Verminephrobacter eiseniae EF01-2: one gene and its partner. The protein of the gene in region 2 interacts with the protein of the main gene of each other region in a pairwise test. Links are inferred from orthologs where the notes say so. Each region holds a gene or a part of one and is shown on either strand. Other genes may lie near its edges. The genes, in order: gyrA and gyrB.

Region 1 (3,540 bases), 3.5 Mb from region 2 along the record:
TCAGGGTCCAGGTCGCGGGGTCGGGCAGGCTGGTAAAGCCGGTGTCTTCACTGGAGGCCACGACGTTGACTTGCGCTGCGTATTTGCGCGCCTCTTGCTGCGACTTCTGGCTCCAACTGCCCGTGACCACGAAATCGACCGTCCCGGCACGCGACAGGTTCAGCGGCACGATGGCGTTTTCCGCCAGACCACCGCCCTGCATGAACAAGATCTTGAACTGCGCCGGCACCGCCAGCAACTCGCGCAGCTTGGCCTGCGCCTGCTCGCAGATCGAGCGGAACTCCTTGCCGCGGTGGCTCATCTCCATCACGCCCATGCCACAGCCATGCCAGTCGAGCATCTCGGCAGCAGCTTGCTCCAGAACTTCGGCGGGAATCGCAGCCGGGCCGGCAGAAAAGTTGTAAGGGCGTTTCATGGATGGTGCATAAAAGGCGGCGGGCGCTTGTTTCATGAGCTCGTTGCGCTTCACATTTGATAGCGTATACGGCGCGAAGATGGCATCGATGGCATCCCGGAGGGTCAGGCATCGGGCGCGCCGTCGTCCGCGCTGCCTTCGGCATTGGCGGGTGCATCGATGGGTGCATCGGCCACGTTGGCATCGTTTTCGACGATGCGCTGCAGGCCGCTGAGCTTGGCGCCTTCGTCCAGTGCGATCAGCGTCACCCCCTGCGTGGCGCGGCCGAGTTCGCGGATTTCCGAGACCCGGGTGCGCACCAGAACCCCCTTGTCGGTGATCAGCATGATCTCGTCATCGGCGTGCACCAGGGTGGCGGCCACCACCTTGCCGTTGCGCCCGCTTTGCTGGATCGCAATCATGCCCTTGGTGCCGCGACCATGGCGGGTGTATTCGACGATGCCGGTACGCTTGCCATAGCCGTTTTCGGTGGCGGTCAGCACGCTCTGCGTTTCGTCTTCGGCCACCAGCATCGCGATCACGCTCTGCCCTTCTTCCAGCAGCATGCCGCGCACGCCGCGCGCCTGACGGCTCAGCGGACGCACATCGTTCTCATCGAAGCGCACGGCCTTGCCGCCATCGCTGAACAGCATCACATCATGCTGGCCGTCGGTCAGCGCGGCGCCGATCAGGTAATCGCCATCATCGAGATGGCCGGCAATGATGCCGCCCTTGCGCGGGTTGCTGAATTCGTCGAGCGCCGTCTTCTTGACCGTGCCCATGCTGGTGGCCATGAACACATAGCGGTCTGCCGGAAAGCTGCGCATGGCGCCCGTCAGGGGCAGCACCACGTTGATCTTCTCGCCGTCCTGTAGCGGAAACATGTTCACGATCGGGCGGCCGCGCGAGCCGCGCGAGCCTGCCGGCACCTCCCAGACCTTGAGCCAGTACAGGCGGCCACGGTTGGAAAAGCACAGGATGTAGTCGTGCGTATTGGCGATGAAGAGTTGGTCGATCCAATCGTCTTCCTTGGTGGCCGTGGCCTGCTTGCCGCGCCCGCCGCGCTTTTGGGCGCGGTATTCGCCCAGCGGCTGGCTCTTGATGTAGCCCGTGTGGCTGAGCGTGACCACCATGTCGGTAGGCGTGATCAGGTCCTCGGTGCACAGGTCTTGCGCACTGTGCTCGATGATGCTGCGGCGCGCGCTCAGCTTGTGCTGGCCGAACTCCTGCCTGATCGCGGCCAGTTCCTGGCCAATGATGATGGACACGCGCTCGGGCTTGGCCAGAATGTCCAGCAGATCGTCGACGACATCCATCGCGTCCTTGTACTCGGCCACGATCTTGTCTTGCTCCAGGCCGGTCAGACGCTGCAGGCGCATCTGCAGGATTTCCTGGGCCTGCGTGTCCGACAGGCGGTAGCGGCCGTCCCGACCCATGCCCAACTCCTGGTCCAGGCCCTCGGGGCGGTAGTCGTCGGCATTGACCTGCGCGCCATCGGCACGGGTGCGGGTGAGCATCTCGCGCACCAGTTGGCTGTCCCAGGACTGCGCCATCAGTCCGGCCTTGGCCACCGGCGGGGTGGGGGCGTTGCGGATGATGGCAATGAAGTCGTCGATGTTGGCCAGCGCCACGGCCAAGCCTTCGAGCACATGGCCCCGCTCGCGCGCCTTGCGCAGCTCGAACACCGTGCGGCGCGTCACCACTTCGCGGCGGTGCTGCAAAAAGACACTGACCAGATCCTTGAGATTGCACAGGCGGGGCTGACCATCGATCAGCGCCACCATATTCATGCCGAAGGTGTCCTGCAACTGCGTCTGCTTGTACAGATTGTTCAGCACCACCTCGGGGACTTCGCCACGCTTGAGCTCGATCACCAGACGCATGCCCGACTTGTCGGACTCGTCCTGGATATGGCTGATGCCGTCGAGTTTTTTCTCATGCACCAGTTCCGCCATGCGCTCTTGCAGCGTCTTCTTGTTGACCTGGTAGGGCAACTCGTCGACGATGATCGCCTGGCGCTGGCCGCGGTCGATGTCCTCGAAATGGCACTTGGCACGCATCACCACCTTGCCGCGGCCGGTACGGTAGCCATCCTTGACGCCATTGATGCCGTAGATGATGCCGGCCGTGGGGAAATCGGGCGCCGGGATGATCTCCATCAACTCGTCGATCGACGCATCCGGGTGGTGCAGCAGGTGCAGACAGGCGTCCACCACCTCATTGAGGTTATGCGGCGGGATGTTGGTGGCCATGCCCACGGCGATACCCGCCGAGCCATTGACCAGCAAATTGGGCAGTTTGCTGGGCAGGACCAGCGGCTCTTTTTCGTTACCGTCGTAGTTCGGGCCGAAATCGACGGTCTCCTTGTCGATGTCGGCCAACATCTCGTGGGCAATCTTGGCCAAACGGATTTCGGTGTAACGCATGGCCGCAGCGTTGTCGCCGTCGACGGAGCCGAAATTGCCCTGGCCATCGATCAGCATGTGGCGCAGGGAAAAACTCTGCGCCATGCGCACGATGGTGTCGTAGATCGCAGTATCGCCGTGAGGATGGTACTTACCCATCACGTCACCGACGGCGCGGGCCGATTTTCTGTACGGGCGGTTCCAATCGTTGTGCAACTCATGCATCGAAAAAAGCACCCGGCGATGCACCGGCTTCAAACCATCGCGCGCATCGGGCAAGGCCCGGCCCACAATCACGCTCATCGCGTAATCGAGGTAACTGCGCCGCATCTCCTCTTCGAGGCTGATCGGCAGGGTTTCTTTGGCAAACTGGGTCATGGGCACGTCATCGGGACGGTGGGGGCGGCAAAAGAGAGCCATTCTAGGGGCAAGACCATGTAGCGGCCATGCAACAAATGGAAGCAATCCAGGTTTCGTCCTCCCTGCCCTGCGCCGGCGTCACAACTGTGCTCTGCGGCCTTATGGCACAATCGCTCAAACGCTTGGAGTGGTGGTCACCCCGGGCGACTTTATTCGCAGCACAGGCTGCGGCTTTTATCCCCCAAGAGGAGAACCATGAAGAAGCTGAACAAAGTGGCAATGTTGTTTGCCTCCGCTACGCTTGCCGCCGCCGCTGGCGCCCAATCCGCCGACAACTGGAGAGACGCTTCCGGCCAACTGGCTTGGAAGAACGGCAGCAAC
Region 2 (3,431 bases):
ACGAAGTGCACTAGCGCCGTCGGCGAAACGAACCCAGGAGAGGTGCTTGGCCGGAGGGCTGAGTAGCGCCCCAGTACGGTGACGCTGTGAATCGCGAGTTTTCGAACTTCCGCTTCAACGGCTTCGCGTACGACCATTCCTCAAGCCTCGCGCGCGACATGTGCCACTCTGGGCGCACCTATCAATGAGAAGAGATCATAGTTTTCGCGTCTTATGGGCCTCAATTTCGCGTCTTATGCCTAGCTCTACACCGTTCAAACGTCGATGTTCCCCGCCCTGAGCGCATTCATCTCGATGAAGTCCCGCCGTGGCTCGACCTCATCGCCCATCAGCATCGTGAACACGCGATCGGCCTCGATGGCGTCGTCGATCTGCACGCGCAGCAGGCGGCGCACGCTCGGGTCCATCGTCGTTTCCCATAGCTGCTCGGGGTTCATTTCGCCCAGGCCCTTGTAGCGCTGGCGGGTGGTGGTGCGCTCGGCTTCGCTGATGAGCCATTTCATGGCCTGGCGGAAGTCGCTGATTTTTTCTTCCTTTTGCTTTTCCGCCTCGCCGCGCATGGCCTTGGCGTTTGCGCCGAGCAGGCCGCGGAAGGTTTCGGCGGCTTCGGCCAGGGCGGCATAGTCGGCGCCGTGCACGAAGTCTTGCGTGATCGCGCTGCTCTTGATGTTGCCGTGGTGGCGGCGGCTGATGCGCAGCAGGGGCTTGTCGGTGCGGGCGTCGAACTCGCCCGTCACTTCGGCCGGGGCGCCGGTGGTGTGCAGCTCGCGCAGCTTGGCTTGCAGCGCCACGGCGCTGGCCTGGGCATCGGCCAGGCTGCCCAGCCGCAGGCGCACGCCGTCGGCCATTGCGCGCAGCGCTTCTGCGTCCATGAAGTGGCTCAGGCGGGCGATCACGCTTTCGGCGCTCTGGTGCTTGCGCGCCAGTTCGGTCAGGGTCGCGCCGCTCAGCACGGCCTGGTCGGCGTTGCCGGTGAGCACGCTGGCCTGGTTCAGCGCAATGCGCAGCAGGAAGTTGTCCAGCGCCGGGTCGTCCTTCAGGTACAACTCCTCTTTGCCGGCTTTGACCTTGTACAGCGGCGGCTGGGCGATGTAGATGTGGCCGCGCTCGACCAGTTCGGGCATTTGCCGGTAAAAGAAGGTCAGCAGCAGGGTGCGGATATGGGCGCCGTCGACGTCGGCGTCGGTCATGATGATGATGCGGTGGTAGCGCAGCTTGGCGGCGTCGAAGTCGTCGCCGCCGGCGCTGCCGCCGGCCTTGCCGATGCCGGTGCCCAGGGCGGTGATCAGCGTCAGGATGGCGTCGCTGGTCAGCAGCTTTTCGTAGCGGGCTTTTTCCACGTTCAGGATCTTGCCGCGCAGCGGCAAGATGGCCTGGAATTTGCGGTCGCGCCCCTGCTTGGCAGAGCCGCCGGCCGAGTCGCCCTCGACGATGTAGATCTCGCACAGCGCGGGGTCTTTTTCCTGGCAGTCGGCCAGCTTGCCGGGCAGGCCCAGGCCGTCGAGCGCGCCCTTGCGGCGCGTCATTTCACGGGCCTTGCGGGCGGCTTCGCGGGCGCGGGCGGCGTCCACGATCTTGCTGCAGATGATCTTCGCGTCGGCGGGCTTTTCCTGCAGGTAGTCGGCCAGCAGCTTGCCCACGATGTCTTCCACCGGGGCGCGCACTTCGCTCGATACCAGTTTGTCCTTGGTCTGGCTGCTGAACTTGGGCTCGGGCAGTTTCACGCTCAGCACGCAGCACAGCCCTTCGCGCATGTCGTCGCCGGTGACTTCGACCTTGGCCTTCTTGGCCATTTCGGTTTCTTCGATGTACTTGTTGATGACGCGGGTCATCGCCGCGCGCAGGCCGGTCAGGTGGGTGCCGCCGTCGCGCTGGGGGATGTTGTTGGTAAAGCACAGCACCTGCTCGGCGTAGGCGCTGTTCCACTGCATGGCCACTTCCACGCCGATATGCGTGCCGGGGATGCCGCCATAGGTCTCGGCCGGGCGCTCGCCGGTGGCGTAAAACGAGTTCGGGTGCAGGGCGGTCTTGCCCTTGTTGATGAATTCGACGAAACCGCGCACGCCGCCGGCGCCCGAGAAGTCGTCTTCCTTGCCGCTGCGCTCGTCTTTCAGGCGGATGCGCACGCCATTGTTCAAAAAGGACAGCTCGCGCAGCCGCTTGGCCAGAATTTCGTAGTGGAAGTCGCGGTTTTCTTTGAAGATTTCGGCGTCGGGCAGAAAGTGCACTTCGGTGCCGCGTTTTTCGGTCGCGCCGGCGAGCTTCATCGGCGAGACGGCGACGCCGTCCACGGTGTCGAGCAGGCGGTCTTGCACGAAGCCGCGCGCAAATTCGAGCTGGTGCACCCGGCCTTCGCGGCGCACCGTCAGGCGCAGCCATTTGCTCAGCGCGTTCACGCAGCTCACGCCCACGCCGTGCAGGCCGCCCGATACCTTGTAGCTGTTTTGGTTGAACTTGCCGCCCGCGTGCAGTTCGGTCAGCGCGATTTCGGCCGCGCTGCGCCTGGGCTCGTGCTTGTCGTCGAACTTCACGCCGGTGGGAATGCCGCGACCGTTGTCGGTCACGCTGATCGAGTTGTCGGTGTGGATGGTCACCACGATGTCGTCGCAGTGGCCGGCCAGGGCTTCGTCGATCGAGTTGTCCACCACCTCGAACACCAGGTGGTGCAGTCCGGTGCCGTCGCTGGTGTCGCCGATGTACATGCCGGGGCGCTTGCGCACCGCCTCCAGACCTTCCAGGATGGTGATGGCGCCTGCGTCGTAGCTTTCGCTGGCGCCCGCCTGCCGGGTGTCGATCTTTGGCAGGGCAGGCCCACCAGTGCCGCCGGGTGCGGGCTCGGGCAGGGGGTTGTCAGCGGTCATGTGGTGGGGCCTCGGGATCCGTGGAAAGCGCGCTTTTCACTGTGTTCGATGAGATTCGGGCTGGCTGCGGGTGGCTCATTGCACAGCTACCGGCGGCCATGTCCATGGTGGGTGGCGCCGGCTGGTTGCCGGCAGCCAGGGTGTCGGCGGGACGGCGCACGACTAGATGCGCATCGGCATCACGACATACTTGAAGTTGTCGTTGGCGGGGATGGTCAGCAAGGCCGAACTGTTGCCGTCGGCGAACGCCAACTGCACCATGTCCTGCTCCATGTTGGCCAGTGCGTCGATGAGGTAGGTCACGTTGAAGCCGATCTCGATGTTGTCGCCGGCGTAGTCGACATCGAGCTCGTCGACGGCCTCCTCCTGTTCGGCGTTGCTCGATGCCACGCGCAGCGCGCCGGGCTCCAGGTTCAGGCGCACGCCCTTGAACTTGTCGCTGGTCATGATGGCCGTGCGTTGCAGGCTGGTCAGCAAGGCCGCGCGGCCCAGCGTGACGCAGTTGTGGTGGTTCTTCGGGATCACGCGGTTGTAGTCCGGGAACTTGCCCTCGACCAGTTTGGTGACGAA

The links.
Region 1: the proteins of gyrB (region 2) and gyrA interact in binary tests that used the Escherichia coli proteins (3 or more experiments, as listed by UniProt). The link is inferred for Verminephrobacter eiseniae EF01-2 from one-to-one orthologs.

Annotation. Positions count from the first base shown.
Region 1 is NC_008786.1:3,464,070-3,467,609, reverse strand. What follows is about bases 320-3,540. They hold gyrA (DNA gyrase subunit A), read right to left. Parts: upstream 3,178-3,540; coding sequence 520-3,177; downstream 320-519. Other genes in these bases: ompA (outer membrane protein OmpA), read left to right, coding at 3,415-3,540; serC (3-phosphoserine/phosphohydroxythreonine transaminase), read right to left, coding at 320-415. Also shown: more of serC, read right to left, coding at 1-319. UniProt on the Escherichia coli protein: A type II topoisomerase that negatively supercoils closed circular double-stranded (ds) DNA in an ATP-dependent manner to maintain chromosomes in an underwound state.
Region 2 is NC_008786.1:2,751-6,181, reverse strand. What follows is about bases 55-3,166. They hold gyrB (DNA topoisomerase (ATP-hydrolyzing) subunit B), read right to left. Parts: upstream 2,862-3,166; coding sequence 255-2,861; downstream 55-254. Other genes in these bases: dnaN (DNA polymerase III subunit beta), read right to left, coding at 3,024-3,166. In the rest of the region: more of dnaN, read right to left, coding at 3,167-3,431. UniProt on the Escherichia coli protein: DNA gyrase negatively supercoils closed circular double-stranded DNA in an ATP-dependent manner to maintain chromosomes in an underwound state.